DNA from 2 places in the Pseudomonas sp. 31-12 genome. Region 1 is predicted to be linked to the other one. Evidence: riboswitches for the same ligand, from Rfam matches in the RefSeq annotation. Region 1 holds a riboswitch; the other holds the start of a gene.
The links. Region 1 has a riboswitch for cobalamin ahead of cobO (cob(I)yrinic acid a,c-diamide adenosyltransferase). Riboswitches for the same ligand answer to the same signal wherever they lie in the genome.

Region 1 (7,580 bases):
CGCCTCACCATCATGCTCTTCGCAGCCCTGCTCAGCGCCTGCGCCAGTCGCACACCGCCGCCCGCGCCGGTGGTTCGCGCCCCCATTGTTTTCGGTAACCCGCAACCCTTTTCCCCCGAGGCAGAAGACGTGCTGTTCCGCGCGCTTGGCCTGGTGGGCACGCCGTATCGTTGGGGTGGCAATACGCCGGATTCGGGCTTCGATTGCAGCGGCCTGATCGGTTACGTCTACCGTGATGTCACCGGTATTTCCCTGCCGCGTACCACCCGCGAAATGATCAGCATGCAGGCGGCCAGCGTCGGCAAGGAAGGGCTGCAGACCGGTGACTTGATCTTCTTTGCCACCAATGGCGGCTCCCAGGTCAGTCATGCCGGGATCTACGTCGGCGAAGGCCGCTTCGTTCATGCGCCGGCCACTGGCGGCACGGTCAAGCTCGACAGCCTGTCCAAGGCTTACTGGCAGAAAGCGTATCTGAGCGCCAAGCGCGTTCTGCAGCCTGAGCACTTGGCGCGCAACCCGTAGCATTCTGTCCGAAGAGGTTGTCATGACCGCTCGCACGCTCAATCTCGACGATTCCCTGTACCAATACCTGCTCGACGTTTCCCTGAGGGAAACGCCGCTGCTCAAGCGCTTGCGCGACGAAACCCAGGCGCTGCCGATGGCGCGCTGGCAGGTGGCACCGGAGCAGGGGCAGTTCCTCGCGTTACTGGTCAAGCTCATCGGCGCGAAGCGCTTGCTGGAAGTCGGCACGTTCACCGGTTACAGCGCCTTGTGCATGGCTGCAGCGTTATCGGAGGACGGTTCGCTGATCTGCTGTGATATCCCCGGCGACTACAACGCTATCGCACGCCGTTACTGGCAGGAGGCGGGGCTCGCCCATCGTATTGATCTGCGCCTGGCGCCTGCGCTGGCAACCTTGGCTCAGCTGAATCAGCCGGGGCAATTCGATCTGATCTTCATCGATGCCGATAAAGCTAACTATCCGGGCTATCTGGAGCATGCGCTGCGTTTACTGCGCGTTGGCGGGCTAGCAGTGTTCGATAACACGCTGTGGAGCGGGCGGGTGCTTGAGCAGAGTCCCGAGAGTGCAGATACCCGCGCCATCCAGGCGCTCAATCGCGCCTTGAAGGATGACACGCGGGTGGATCTGTCGTTGTTGCCGTTGGGGGATGGTTTAACGCTGTGCCGCAAAAGGTAGGCGCTGAACCGATCTAATGTGGGAGCGGGCTTGCTCGCGAAGACGTCATAACAGTCGACATTGATGTTGAATGTAATGCCGTCTTCGCGAGCAAGCCCGCTCTCATATTGGTTAGATGTTGGCAGTTGAGACCTATTTAGCGGTCGAAACCCGCCACACCTTGTTCCCGACATCATCGGCCACCAGCAAACCTCCCTGCTGATCAATCACCACGCCCACCGGCCGGCCCATAGCCTTCTCATCCTTATTGAGGAAACCAGTCAGCACATCCACCGGTTGCCCGGTCGGCTTGCCTGCGCTGAACGGGACGAAAATCACTTTATAACCACTGTGCGGTTTGCGGTTCCATGACCCGTGCTGGCCGATGAAGGCGCCTTCCTTGAACTGCGCTGGAAGTGTGTTGCCCTCGGCAAACGACAGGCCCAGCGACGCGGTATGCGGGCCCACCGCGTAGTCCGGGGCAATGGCCTTGGCCACCAGGTCCGGGTTTTGCGGCTCGACGCGAATGTCGACGTGCTGGCCGTAATAGCTGAAGGGCCAGCCGTAGAACCCACCGTCCTTCACTGATGTGATGTAGTCCGGCACCAGATCGCTGCCGATTTCGTCGCGCTCATTGACCGCCGTCCACAGCGCGCCGGTCTGCGGTTCCCACGCAAGGCCGTTTGGATTGCGAATCCCCGAGGCGAAGATCCGGTGGTTGCCGGTGGCGCGATCCACTTCCCAGATCGCCGCCCGACCTTCCTCCTGATCCAGACCATTTTCGCCAACGTTGCTGTTGGAGCCGACCGTGACGTACAGCTTGCTCCCATCCTTGCTGGCGATGACGTTTTTGGTCCAGTGATGATTCAGCGTGCCGCCTGGCAGATCGACTACCTTGATTGGTTGCGACTTGATCGCGGTGTCGCCATTTTCATAGTGAAAACGCAGCAAGCGATCGGTGTCGGCGACGTACAGGTCGTTGCCGACGAGCGTCATGCCGAAAGGCGAATTGAGGTTTTCCAGGAACACCGTGCGGGTTTCGGCGATGCCGTCGTGGTCCTTGTCCCGCAGCAGCGTGATGCGGTTCGGGCTGGGAACGCCGGCACCGGCGCGGCCCATGACTTTGCCCATGACCCAGCCGCGAATGCCTTTGCCGTCATCGGGTTTCGGTGGCGCGTTGGTTTCAGCCACCAGCACATCGCCGTTGGGCAGCACGTAGAGCCAGCGCGGGTGATCGAGCCCCTCGGCAAATGCCACCACCTGAGTGCCGGCTGCGGCGGTGGGTTTCGCACCTTCCGGCCAGCCGATCGCCGGGGCGATATTCACCGTCGGGATCAGGGTCTTGTTCGGTTCGGGCAACTTGGGTGACGGGCCGGTGCCGTCGGAGACTTGCAGGCTGGAGGTTTCACCACAAGCGGCGAGCCCTCCGGCGAGCGCGATGACAAGAACGAGCTGGGGCTTGCGCATGCTGGACTTCCCTATGAATGCATTGACTTAATCATAGAGAAGCTTAGACGCGCGATGGTTCAACCGGTCAGCCGCGGGCTTCCTTGAGCAGGACGGCGATGCCAGGGTGATAGTTGCCGGCTTCGTTACGCAACTTGCGATAGGCGTACGGGAAATACCAGGCCACGGCGCAGCTGTGTTCCTTTTGCAGGTCGTCGACCATGTCCTGGAGTTCTTCCGGCGTCGCGCTCTGCTGGGCCTTTTGTGGCGCAACGAACAGGCAGCCGAGTTTCAGGTCGCTGGCGTAGCTGATGCGTTTGGCGTCGCTGGTGATGTCCTGCAATGCCTGGGTCAGGTTCAGGCTATTGACCTTCGGCCAGCGTTGCGTGGCCTGCAGGTAGGCGCGTTCTTCGGCGGTGGCGATAAACAGATCGGCGCGACTGTTGCGTTCGCCTTCTTCGTTCTGTTTACGGGTCGGCGTTTGTTGCAGCGTGACCATTTCCGCCATCCAGGCCGCGGCGGAGAGTAAGCCAAGGTTGGCTTTTTCGTCGTACCAATAAGGCGTGTCGTTATCGCCGCGCACTGCATTGTAGCGGTCAATACAGTCAAACCAGCGTTCCAGCACCGGTCGCAGGAATTCCAGCTTCGGATTGCTGATGATCATGCCTTGCATGTGCTCACCCTTGTAATTTTGTTGTTGGGTTGTGGCTCTTTGATATCACTGCTGGCAGTGTGGTGCAAGTTGGGGTGTCAGTAAATTGACCGGCGGCAGTATATCGCTCGCCCGGGCTTTGTCTTCAATTGACGCTCCACCCCCAACCCTCTAACCTTCGCGCTTGTTTCAGGTGCTCTGTGGCGACGCCGACAGAGTGAAACAGGGAAGCCGGTGAGTGACTATCTTCACGCGACGAAACGTCACGATCCCGGCGCTGCCCCCGCAACGGTAAATGAGTGAAGACTGCGCCTTGAGCCACTGTGTCGACTGTCGACATGGGAAGGCGCGCAGTCCGGCGAATGCTGCTCATGAGCCCGGAGACCGGCCTGATTCATCCAACGGCATCACGGTGGGCGATGCCAGGCTTCTTGCCGTCTATTCTTGTGCCTGCCCGCCGTTATCCAGCCTCAACGGAGAGCTCCCCCATGACTGATTCCCCTGATCGTGACGAACGCCACCTTGCGCGCATGCAGCGCAAAAAAGCCGTGATCGACGAACGCATCGCCAACTCGCCGAACGAGTGCGGCCTGCTGCTGGTGCTGACCGGCAACGGCAAAGGCAAAAGCAGCTCGGCCTTCGGCATGCTCGCCCGCTCCATGGGCCACGGCATGCAGTGCGGCGTGGTGCAGTTCATCAAGGGCCGCAACAGCACTGGCGAAGAACTGTTCTTCCGGCGCTTCCCGGAGCAGGTGCGTTTTCATGTGATGGGCGAGGGCTTCACCTGGGAAACCCAGGACCGTCAGCGCGACATCGCCGCCGCCGAGGCCGCGTGGGCGGTGTCCCAGGAACTGTTGCGTGACCCGTCGATCGGTCTGGTGGTGCTGGATGAGTTGAACATTGCCCTGAAGCACGGCTACCTCGATCTGGATCAGGTACTCAGTGATTTGCAGGCACGTCCGCCGATGCAACACGTGGTGGTCACCGGTCGCGGCGCCAAGCCGGAAATGATCGAACTGGCCGACACGGTCACCGAAATGGGTGTGATCAAGCACGCGTTCCAGGCCGGGATCAAAGCGCAAAAAGGCGTCGAGTTGTGAGCTGCGCTTTATGAATAGCCATCGTCATTGCCCGGCGGTACTGATCGCCGCGCCGGCTTCCGGTCAGGGCAAGACCACCGTCACCGCCGCGCTGGCCCGTTTGCATCGCAATCAGGGACGCAAGGTCCGCGTGTTCAAATGCGGGCCGGACTTTCTCGACCCGATGATTCTCGAGCGCGCCAGCGGTGCGCCGGTGTATCAGCTGGACATGTGGATGGTCGGCGAGCAGGAAAGTCGTCGACTGTTGTGGGAAGCCGCCGGTGAAGCCGACCTGATCCTTATCGAAGGCGTCATGGGGCTGTTCGACGGTACGCCGTCCAGCGCTGACCTGGCGCGGCACTTCGGTGTGCCGGTGCTCGGCGTGATCGATGGCACGGCCATGGCGCAGACCTTTGGAGCGCTGGCGCTGGGTTTGGCGAAGTATCAGCCGGACTTGCCGTTTGCCGGTGTGTTGGCCAACCGTGTGGGCACGCTACGTCATGCGCAATTGCTCGAAGGCAGCCTGACTGAAGGTTTGCGCTGGTACGGCGCGTTGTCGCGGGAAACCGGGATCGAATTGCCGAGCCGTCACCTTGGTTTGGTCCAGGCCAGTGAGTTGAACGATCTCGACCTGCGCCTCGATTCGGCGGCTGAGTCGCTGGCCAGCAGTTGCGATGTGGCGCTGCCGCCCGCCGTGGAATTCGCCGGGCCCGATGTGATCGCCGCCAAGCCTTTGCTTAAAGGCATCCGAATCGCCGTGGCCCGTGATGAAGCATTCGCTTTCACCTACGGCGCGAGCCTGGATTTGCTGCGGGCCATGGGCGCTGAATTGTCGTTCTTCTCGCCGATCCGCGATGCTGATTTGCCGGAGGCGGACAGCCTTTATCTGCCGGGTGGTTATCCGGAACTGCACCATGTGGCGCTGTCACAAAACACCTCGATGCTCGATGCGATCCGCGCCCATCATGCTGCCGGCAAACCGTTGTTGGCCGAGTGTGGCGGGATGTTGTACCTGCTCGACTCCTTGACCGATGTCGAAGGCACTCGCGCCGAACTGGTCGGCTTGCTCAAAGGTGATGCGGTGATGCAAAAGCGTCTTGCTGCGCTGGCGTTGCAAGCGGTTGAGTTGCCGGAAGGTTCGCTGCGCGGGCACACCTATCACCATTCGCTGACCAGCACCGAGCTTGAGCCGATTGCCCGCGGGCTGAGCCCCAATGGCGGGCGTGGGGCTGAGGCGGTTTATCGTGAGGGGCGGATGACCGCCTCTTATGTGCACTATTATTTTCCGTCCAATCCATCGGCGGTTGCAGCGCTATTTGCGCCTGACCAAAACCCTGTGGGAGCGGGCTTGCCCGCGAAGAGGCCATGAGCGACAACGCCTTCTCCGAGGCCGAACGCGAAGCGGTTTATCGGGCAATTGCTGAACGCCGTGACATGCGTCATTTCAGCGGTGGCACGGTCGAGCCCGAGTTACTGCGACGCCTGCTCGAAGCCGCCCACCAGGCGCCGAGCGTCGGCCTGATGCAGCCCTGGCGGTTCATCCGCATCAGCGACCGGACACTGCGCGGCAAGATCCAGCAACTGGTGGAAGAAGAACGCATCCGTACCGCCGAAGCGCTCGGCGAGCGCACCGACGAATTCATGAAGCTCAAGGTCGAAGGCATCAACGACTGTGCCGAGGTGTTGGTCGCCGCGCTGATGGACGATCGCGAGCGCCACATCTTCGGGCGTCGCACCTTGCCGGAAATGGACATGGCCTCGTTGTCCTGCGCGATCCAGAACCTTTGGCTGGCCTCTCGCGCGGAAGGCCTGGGCATGGGCTGGGTGTCGCTGTTCGAGCCGCAAGCGCTGGCGGACTTGCTGGGTTTGCCCGCCGGGGCCAAGCCGTTGGCGGTTCTTTGTCTCGGTCCGGTCAAGGAATTCTATCCGGCGCCGATGCTGGTACTCGAAGGGTGGGCGCAGCCGCGTCCGCTCAGTGAGTTGCTGTATGAAAATTATTGGGGAGTGAGTCAATGAGTGTGGCGTTATTGAGTGTCGCCGCGGTTGCGCTGGACGCGCTGCTGGGTGAACCCAAACGCTGGCATCCGCTGGTGGCGTTCGGCCGTTTTGCCGACCGCATCGAGCAACGTTTCAATGGTGAGGGGCGTGGCTGGCGCAGTCACGGCGTCACCGCTTGGGTGATTGCCGTGTTGCCGCTGACCTTGCTGGCCACGGCGTTTTCCTGGGCGCCTTATGTCGGCTGGATCGTCGAGATCCTTGCGCTCTATTGCGCCCTCGGCATGCGCAGCCTCGGTGAACACGTCGAGCCGGTGGCCAAGGCTCTGCGCAGTGATGATCTGATTGAGGCGCGCATACGCGTGGGCTATCTGGTCAGCCGTCAGACCAGCGAACTGGACAAAACCGAAGTCGCCCGCGCTGCCACCGAATCAGTCCTGGAGAACGGCAGCGATGCGGTGTTCGCCGCGCTGTTCTGGTTTGCCGTGGCCGGCGCGCCTGGCGTGGTGCTCTATCGCTTGAGCAACACCCTTGATGCGATGTGGGGTTATCGCAACGAACGCTTCGAGCGTTTCGGCTGGGCGGCGGCGAAGATCGACGACGTCCTCAACTACATTCCTGCGCGCTTGGTGGCGTTGACCTACGCACTGCTGGGCAAAACCCGACTGGCGTTGAAATGCTGGCGCACCCAGGGCCCGACCTGGGACAGCCCGAACGCCGGGCCGGTGATGGCGGCCGGTGCTGGTGCGCTCGGCGTCGAGTTGGGCGGGGCGGCGATCTATCACGGTGAACTGCATCAGCGTCCGCAACTGGGCGAAGGCATGCCGGCGGATGCCGACTCCATCGACCGTGGCTGGCAATTGGTCCAGCGCGGGGTATGGTTATGGCTGCTGATTCTCTGCGTGGGAGCTGAATTCTATGCTTGAGCACGGTGGCCGGTTGCGCAAGGCGGCGCTCGAATACGGCATTGCCGAAGCCGATTGGCTGGACCTGTCGAGCGGGCTCGCGCCGTGGCCATTTCCGGTTCCGCAGATTCCACTGCGGGCCTGGGCGCGCTTGCCGGAAACCGATGACGGTCTGGAGCAGGCGGCCTGCGATTATTACGGCGCCGCCCAGGTGCTGCCGGTTGCCGGCTCGCAAATGGCCATTCAGTTGTTGCCGCGTTTGCGTCGGGCCGGCAAGGTCGGCGTGCTGTCGCCGTGTTACGCCGAGCACGCGCAAGCCTGGCGGC
Region 2 (7,580 bases), 1.8 Mb from region 1:
GATCTGCCCGCGTTCGGCCGGTGCTGTATGACCACTGAGGGCGACGTTCAGGCCAAAACGGTCAAGCAGTTGCGGCCGCAGTTCGCCCTCTTCCGGGTTCATGGTGCCGATCAGGACGAACTTCGCCGAATGCCGATGGGAAATCCCGTCGCGCTCGATCAGGTTGGTGCCGCTGGCGGCCACGTCGAGCAACAGGTCGACGAGGTGGTCGGGCAACAGATTGACTTCATCGACGTACAGCACACCGCCGTCAGCCTTGGCCAATACGCCGGGGGAAAATTGTGCGCGGCCTTCGCTCAGGGCGGCGTCGAGATCGAGGGTGCCGACCAGCCGTTCTTCGGTGGCGCCGAGGGGCAAGGTGACGAATTGACCGCTGGCCAGCAAGTCCGCCAGGCCTCGGGCGAGGGTCGACTTGGCCATGCCGCGTGGGCCTTCGATCAGCACGCCGCCGATCTTGGGATCGATGGCGGTCAGGTAGAGCGCGAGCTTCAGATCGTCGGCGCCGACCACGGCGGAGAGCGGGAAATGTGGGGTGTCGGTCATTTTCAATACTCGGTCATGGTCGATAGCAGGCACACCTTGTACCTTGTGGGAGCGTGGCTTGCCCGCGAAGCGTCCGGTCAGTCGATATCAATGTTGAATGTGAGGGCCTCTTCGCGGGCAAGCCCGCTCCCACAGGTTCTGCGGCGCATCAGCTGTCTTCTTCTATGTCCAGCAACAGGTTTTCCAGCGCCTCGCGATACGCCCCCGGTTCCTGCCACATCCCCCGCTGTTGCGCCTCGAGCATGCGCTCGGTCATGTCGCGCAGCGCGTGGGGATTATGCTCGCGGACAAAATCCCGGGTCGCCGGATCGAGCAAATACGCATCCGCCAGCAACGCGTATTGATGATCGTCGATCAGCTGAGTCGTAGCGTCGAACGCGAACAGATTATCCACCGTCGCCGCCAATTCAAACGCGCCTTTATAGCCGTGACGTTTGACCCCGTCGATCCACTTCGGATTCGCCGCCCGGGAGCGGATCACCCGGTTCAACTCTTCCTTCAAGGTGCGAATCTTCGGCAAGTCTGGCTGACTGTGATCGCCATGGTAACTGGCCGCCGCTTCGCCGCTGAGGCTTTCCACGGCGGCGAGCATGCCACCCTGGAATTGGTAATAGTCGTTGGAATCGAGCAAGTCATGCTCGCGGTTGTCCTGGTTTTGCAGCACGGCCTGAACCTGGCTCAGGCGCTGGGCGAATTGTTCGCGAGCGGCGGTGCCTTCATCGGACCCGCCGTAAGCGTAGCCGCCCCAATTCAGGTAAACCTCGGCCAGGTCCTCGCGGCTTTGCCACAGGCGACCGTCGATGGCGCCCTGCACACCTGCGCCATAGGCACCGGGTTTGGCCCCGAAAATGCGCCACCCGGCCTGGCGCTTGGCCGCTTCTTCATCAAGGCCCGATTGCATCAACGCTTCGCGCTCGGCGCGCACTTTGGCGGCCAACGGGTTGAGGTCGTCCGGTTCGTCCAGCGCGGCGACCGCTTGCACGGCGGCGTCGAACAGGCGGATCAGGTTGGCAAAGGCATCGCGGAAGAACCCGGACACGCGCAAGGTCACGTCCACGCGCGGGCGGTCGAGCAGGCTCAGCGGAAGGATTTCAAAGTCGTCGACCCGTTGACTGCCAGTGGCCCAGACCGGGCGCACGCCCATCAAGGCCATGGCCTGGGCGATGTCGTCGCCGCCGGTGCGCATGGTCGCCGTGCCCCAGACGGACAGGCCGAGCTGGCGCAGGTGATCGCCGTGGTCCTGCAAATGCCGTTCGAGAATCAGGTTCGCCGACTGGAAACCGATGCGCCAGGCGGTGGTGGTTGGCAGGTTGCGCACGTCCACCGAATAGAAATTGCGCCCGGTGGGCAGCACGTCCAGACGACCGCGACTCGGCGCACCGCTGGGACCGGCCGGGACGAAACGACCGCTCAGGGCATCGAGCAGGCCGCGCATTTCTGCGGGGCCGCAGGCATCCAGACGCGGGGCGACGACTTCGCACAGGCTGTCGAGGATGGCGCTCACTTCAGACCAGGGTGCCTCCTGTGGGAGCGGGCTTTTGTGGCGAGGAAGCTTGCTCCCGCTGGACTGCGCAGCAGTCCCATTTTCTGGGTCCGCTTCGCGAACCAACGGGAGCAAGCTCCCTCGCCACAGAGGATCGTTCCCATGGGGTTCGGCGTCGGTATTCAGAGTTCGCGCGATGAGTTGAGCGGCGAACAGTTCTAGGCGCTCTCGGGTATCCCCGGCGGTGCGCCAGACTTCATCGTTAATTGATTGCAGTTCAACGGGACGCGGTCCGGTCCACGGCTCGGCCAACGCGCAATCCAGCGGATCAAACCCCAACTCGAACGCCTTGGCCAACGCCCGCAACAGACTCGATTGCGCCCCACGACCATCGCCACGGGGGATCCGCAACAGCGCCAACAACGTATCAATGCGCAAACGCCCGGTCGGCGACTCGCCAAAGATGTGCAAGCCATCGCGGATCTGCGACTCTTTCAAGTCGCACAGGTACGTGTCCAGCCGAGGCAACCAGATCGCCGCATCGGCGTCGCTGTTGAGCTTTTCGTCCAGTTGCAGTTCACGGTCGATGTGCGTGTCGCGCACCAGTTGCAGGATGTCGCGCTGCAACTCCCGGGCGCGGCGCGGGTCGAGCAACTGCGCTTCGTAATACTCGTCCGCCAGCAACTCAAGGTTGCGCAACGGTCCGTAGGTTTCGGCGCGGGTCAGCGGCGGCATCAAGTGGTCGATGATCACCGCTTGGGTGCGACGCTTGGCCTGGGCGCCCTCGCCCGGATCGTTGACGATAAAGGGATAGATATTCGGCAGCGGCCCGAGCAGCGCATCCGGCCAGCAGTTTTCGCAGAGCCCGACGCCTTTGCCCGGCAGCCATTCAAGGTTGCCGTGCTTGCCGACGTGAATCACGCCGTGGGCGCCATAGGTGTTGCGCAACCAGAAGTAGAACGCCAGGTAGCCGTGGGGCGGTACCAGATCCGGGTCGTGATACACCGCGCTCGGGTCGACCTGATATCCCCGCGCCGGCTGAATGCCGACGAAGGTCAGGCCAAAGCGCAGCCCGGCGATCATCATGCGTCCGTCGCGGCACATCGGATCGCTGTCAGGCGTGCCCCAGCGCTCCAGCACGGCTTGCTGATTGGCTTCGGGCAAGGCCTTGAACATCGCCCGATAGTCGTCCATCGCCAGGCTTTGCTGACAGGGACGCTGGTCAATCGTGTCGAGGTCGTTGCTGACGCCGCCGAGCAATTGTTGAATCAACGCAGTGCCGCTTTCCGGCAACTCGGCGGGCAGCGGATAGCCTTCGGTGTGCAGCGCACGCAGGATGTTCAGCGCGGCAGCCGGGGTGTCGAGTCCGACACCGTTGCCGATGCGACCGTCGCGGGTCGGGTAGTTGGCGAGGATCAGCGCGATGCGTTTTTCGCTGTTTGGCACCCGCGCCAGATCGATCCAGCGCCGCGCCAGTTCGGCAACGAAATCCATGCGTTCCGGTTGCGCCCGATAGCACACCACGTCCGACTGACTGCGCTCACTGCGCCACGCCAAGTCCTTGAAGCTGATCGGTCGGCTGATGATCCGTCCGTCCAGCTCCGGGAGCGCGATGTGCATCGCCAGATCACGCGGGCCGAGGCCCTGCTCGCTCGCGAGCCAACCGGGCTCGTTGTCCTGGGCGCAAATCGCCTGGATCACCGGAATGTTGCGGCGAAACGGCCGCAAATGCGGCGCTTCAGGGCTTGATTGCGCGAAGCCGGTGGTGTTGAGAATCACCCCCGCCTCGACTTCGTCCAGCAGGTCCTCGACCACCGTCAGGCAGCCGGGCTCTTTCAAACTGGCCACGGCAACGGGCAACGGGTTCAACCCCGCCGCCTGCAAACGCTGGCAGAAAACATCGATGAACGCCGTGTTCGCCGCCTGCAAATGCGAGCGATAGAACAGCACCGCCGCCACCGGTTGACCGGCCTGCCAGTCGGCTTGCCAATCGCTCAGTTCAGCGGGGCTTTTTTGTGGATGGTAAATCGCTGTGCGCGGCAGGGTTTGCGGCTCGGCCCAGGCGTAGTCGCGATCCAGCCAGCGATTGGCCAGACAGCGGAAGAAATCCAGGGCATTGGCCATGCCGCCCTGACGCAAAAACTGCCAAAGCCGGTCGCGGTCTTCGGCTATCACGGTGCTCAGGTCACTGAGCTCCGGGTCAGGACGATCATCGCCGGGCACCAGAATCAGTTGCACACCACGTTGGGACAGCTCCACCAGACGCTCGACACCGTAACGCCAATAGGCGATGCCGCCGTGCAGCGAAATCAGGATCACCTTGGCATGGCGCAGCACTTCGTCGACATACAGGTCGACCGAGGCGTGATTCTGCACCTGCATCGGGTTGGCCAGACGCACGCTGGGGTAATCGTCGGGCAACTGCTGCGCCGCTTCGGCGAGCAACGCCAGGCTGGAATCGCCGCTGCACAGGATCACCAACTCGGCGGGGGTTTGTCCAAGGTCGGCAATGTTGTCATCCGACACGAAACCGCCGGGCTGGGTCCTGAGCAGGTGCATGGCTTAAACGCTGAGCGCGGCGCGCAATTGCGCTTCAAGCAGCGTGGCGTCCAGTTCCTGGCCGATCAGCACCAGGCGCGTGGTACGCGCTTCTTCGGCGCCCCACTGACGGTCGAAATGCTTGTCGAAACGCGTGCCCACGCCCTGGATCAGCAAGCGCATCGGCTTGTTCGGAATCGCCGCGAAACCTTTGACGCGCAGGATGCCGTGCTGGACCACCAGTTGGGTCAGCGCGTCCAGCAGCAGGCTTTCGTCGGCTTGCGGCAGTTCGATGGAGATGGAATCGAAGGCGTCGTGATCATGATCGTCTTCACCTTCATGGTGGTAATCGTGATGGCTGTGACGGCTGTCGATGTGTTCTTCGGAACCGGCACCGAGGCCGATCAACACGTCCAGTGGCACACGGCCGCTGCTGGCTTCGATGACTTTGACGGCGGGCGGCAACTCTTCGGCGACTTCCAGGCGTACACGGGCGAGGTCTTCAGGGCTGATCAGGTCGGCCTTGTTGAGGATCACCAGGTCGGCGCTGGCCAGTTGGTCGGCGAACAGCTCGTGCAGCGGCGATTCGTGGTCCAGGTTCGGGTCGAGTTTGCGCTGGGCGTCGACCTGGTCCGGGAAAGCCGCGAAGGTGCCGGCGGCAACGGCCGGGCTGTCGACCACGGTGATGACTGCGTCAACGGTGCAGGCGCTGCGGATTTCCGGCCACTGGAAGGCTTGAACCAGCGGCTTTGGCAAGGCCAGGCCCGAGGTTTCGATCAGGATGTGATCAAGGTCGCCGCGACGGGCGACGAGTTCGCGCATCACCGGGAAGAATTCTTCCTGGACGGTGCAGCACAGGCAGCCGTTGGCCAGTTCGTAGACGCGGCCGTTGGCTTCTTCTTCGGTGCAGCCAATGGAGCATTGCTTGAGGATTTCGCCGTCGATGCCCAGCTCGCCAAACTCGTTGACGATCACCGCGATGCGGCGGCCCTGCGCGTTGTCGAGCATGTGCCGCAGCAAGGTGGTTTTGCCCGAGCCGAGGAAGCCGGTAACGATGGTGACGGGGAGTTTGGCCAGTGTTTTCATCGGATGCCCTTTGGCAAGGTGGCGGGCATACGGGACGACAATCGCAGCGACGGGCGCGCGCGGAAGAGTTCGCCACCGGATCACCCCGCCCGGTTGTAGTGAGAATCTGTGTCGAGGCAGGTCTCCTGGCTGACGGTGTGCCAAATGCAGATTGGCATTCGCTGCGCCTTCCCGCGAACCCGCTGGACAGGGTTTGCAGTGGCGTGGCAGCGAACATCACCGTTCACAGTTGCGGGGGCAGCCGCGGCATCGACCGCGTTCCCTTCTTAGCTTCGGCAAATGCCGAAGAACCTCGAAAGCGCAAGGCTACGCATCGTGTGGGGGCGGGTCAATGTCTCGTGAGACCTCACGCCCCCCTGTGGCGAGGGAGCTTGCTCCCGTTCGGCGGCGAAGCCGTCGCAATACCTGCTTGAGAGGTACGCCTGAAGGAATGCCGGGGGTCGCTTCGCAACCCAGCGGGAGCAAGCTCCCTCGCCACAGGTATTGGGTGTCGAATGAGAACCCATGGCAATTGACGCCAAACCCCCGCCCATGCTCTCCTACACGCCTTGTTACGGGTGCCCTTCACAGGGTGAAACGGGAAACCGGTGAATCATGTGCTTTACTCAAAGCCATGTCAGTCCGGTGCTGCCCCCGCAACGGTAAGCGAGCGAAGCGTCAGATCCACTGTGCCAGCAGTTCGGCATGGGAAGGTGATGCTTGCAGGTTCCGGCGAAAGCCAGCACCCCTCGTGAGCCCGGAGACCGGCCCGCAACACAAAGTGACCACTACGATCACTGAATAACAAACCCGCGGTGGGCGGGCGCTGTTGAACCTCTGCGTGCCCGACTCGCAGGGGTCTTCCATGCGCTCTATTCACCCGCTGACAGACCAGAGGGAAGCGCCATGTCGATCATCAGCAGCACCGGCCACAGCACCGCCAGCACCACCACAACCCTGAGCCAACGCCTGACCGCCGCCGTGTGTGCGTCGATCCTCGGCGCGTGTCTCGTCTATTTCGCCGGTTTCTCGCACATCGAAGCGGTGCACAACGCCGCGCACGATACCCGTCACAGCTCCGCCTTCCCGTGCCATTGAGACCTGTCGACATGATCAAGCGTATTGCGCAAACCGCAGGTTTCAGCGGGCTGCTGGCCGCCCTGTTGCTGACCCTGCTGCAAAGTTTCTGGGTGTCACCGCTGATTCTGCAGGCCGAAACCTACGAAAAATCCGAGCCGGCCGCGGTTGAAGTCCACGAGCACGCCGCCGGTGTCGCCGCTCACACTCACGACGCCGAAGCCTGGGAGCCGGAAGACGGCTGGCAGCGCCTGCTGTCGACCACGGGTGGCAATCTGGTGGTGGCTGTCGGTTTCGCCCTGATGCTCGCCGGTCTCTACACCTTGCGTGCACCGACCAAAACCTCTCAGGGCCTGCTCTGGGGCCTGGCCGGTTACGCGACCTTCGTGCTCGCGCCGACCCTCGGCCTGCCGCCTGAACTGCCGGGCACTGCCGCGGCTGATCTGGCCCAACGGCAACTCTGGTGGATCTGTACGGCCGCTTCCACCGCCGCCGGCATTGCGTTGATTGTGTTCAGCCGCCACTGGCTGATGAAGATCCTCGGCGTGGCGATTCTCGCCGTTCCGCACGTAGTCGGCGCGCCACAACCGGAAGTGCACTCGATGCTCGCTCCGGAAGCCCTCGAAGCGCAGTTCAAAATCGCTTCGCAGTTGACCAACATCGCGTTCTGGCTGGCCCTGGGCCTGATCAGCGCCTGGTTGTTCCGCCGCAAAAGCGATGGCCAATACCACGCATGATTGATACCTGCACGGCGCCGACTTTAGTGGTCGGCCTGGGCTGCCAGCGCGGCTGCCCCGCCAGCACGCTGCGGGCGTTACTCGATCAGGCACTGCAGGCTCATAAAATCGGACTTCACCAGATCAAGGCCCTGGCC

Region 2: another riboswitch for cobalamin. It lies ahead of cobW (cobalamin biosynthesis protein CobW); the one in region 1 lies ahead of cobO (cob(I)yrinic acid a,c-diamide adenosyltransferase).

Annotation. Positions count from the first base shown of each region.
Region 1 is NZ_CP029482.1:2,088,397-2,095,976, forward strand. Features, by position in the region: gene DJ564_RS09690 (C40 family peptidase) at 1-522, shown strand, start outside; gene DJ564_RS09695 (class I SAM-dependent methyltransferase) at 545-1,198, shown strand; gene DJ564_RS09700 (sorbosone dehydrogenase family protein) at 1,331-2,644, opposite strand; gene DJ564_RS09705 (hypothetical protein) at 2,712-3,296, opposite strand; cobalamin riboswitch at 3,450-3,683, shown strand; gene cobO (cob(I)yrinic acid a,c-diamide adenosyltransferase) at 3,764-4,375, shown strand; gene DJ564_RS09715 (cobyrinate a,c-diamide synthase) at 4,386-5,723, shown strand; gene bluB (5,6-dimethylbenzimidazole synthase) at 5,720-6,370, shown strand; gene cbiB (adenosylcobinamide-phosphate synthase CbiB) at 6,367-7,275, shown strand; gene cobD (threonine-phosphate decarboxylase CobD) at 7,268-7,580, shown strand, end outside.
Region 2 is NZ_CP029482.1:3,843,646-3,851,225, forward strand. Features, by position in the region: gene DJ564_RS18110 (ATP-binding protein) at 1-543, opposite strand, end outside; gene cobN (cobaltochelatase subunit CobN) at 692-4,585, opposite strand; gene cobW (cobalamin biosynthesis protein CobW) at 4,589-5,650, opposite strand; cobalamin riboswitch at 5,748-5,960, opposite strand; cobalamin riboswitch at 6,189-6,417, shown strand; gene DJ564_RS18125 (CbtB-domain containing protein) at 6,536-6,727, shown strand; gene DJ564_RS18130 (CbtA family protein) at 6,739-7,443, shown strand; gene DJ564_RS18135 (cobalamin biosynthesis protein) at 7,440-7,580, shown strand, end outside.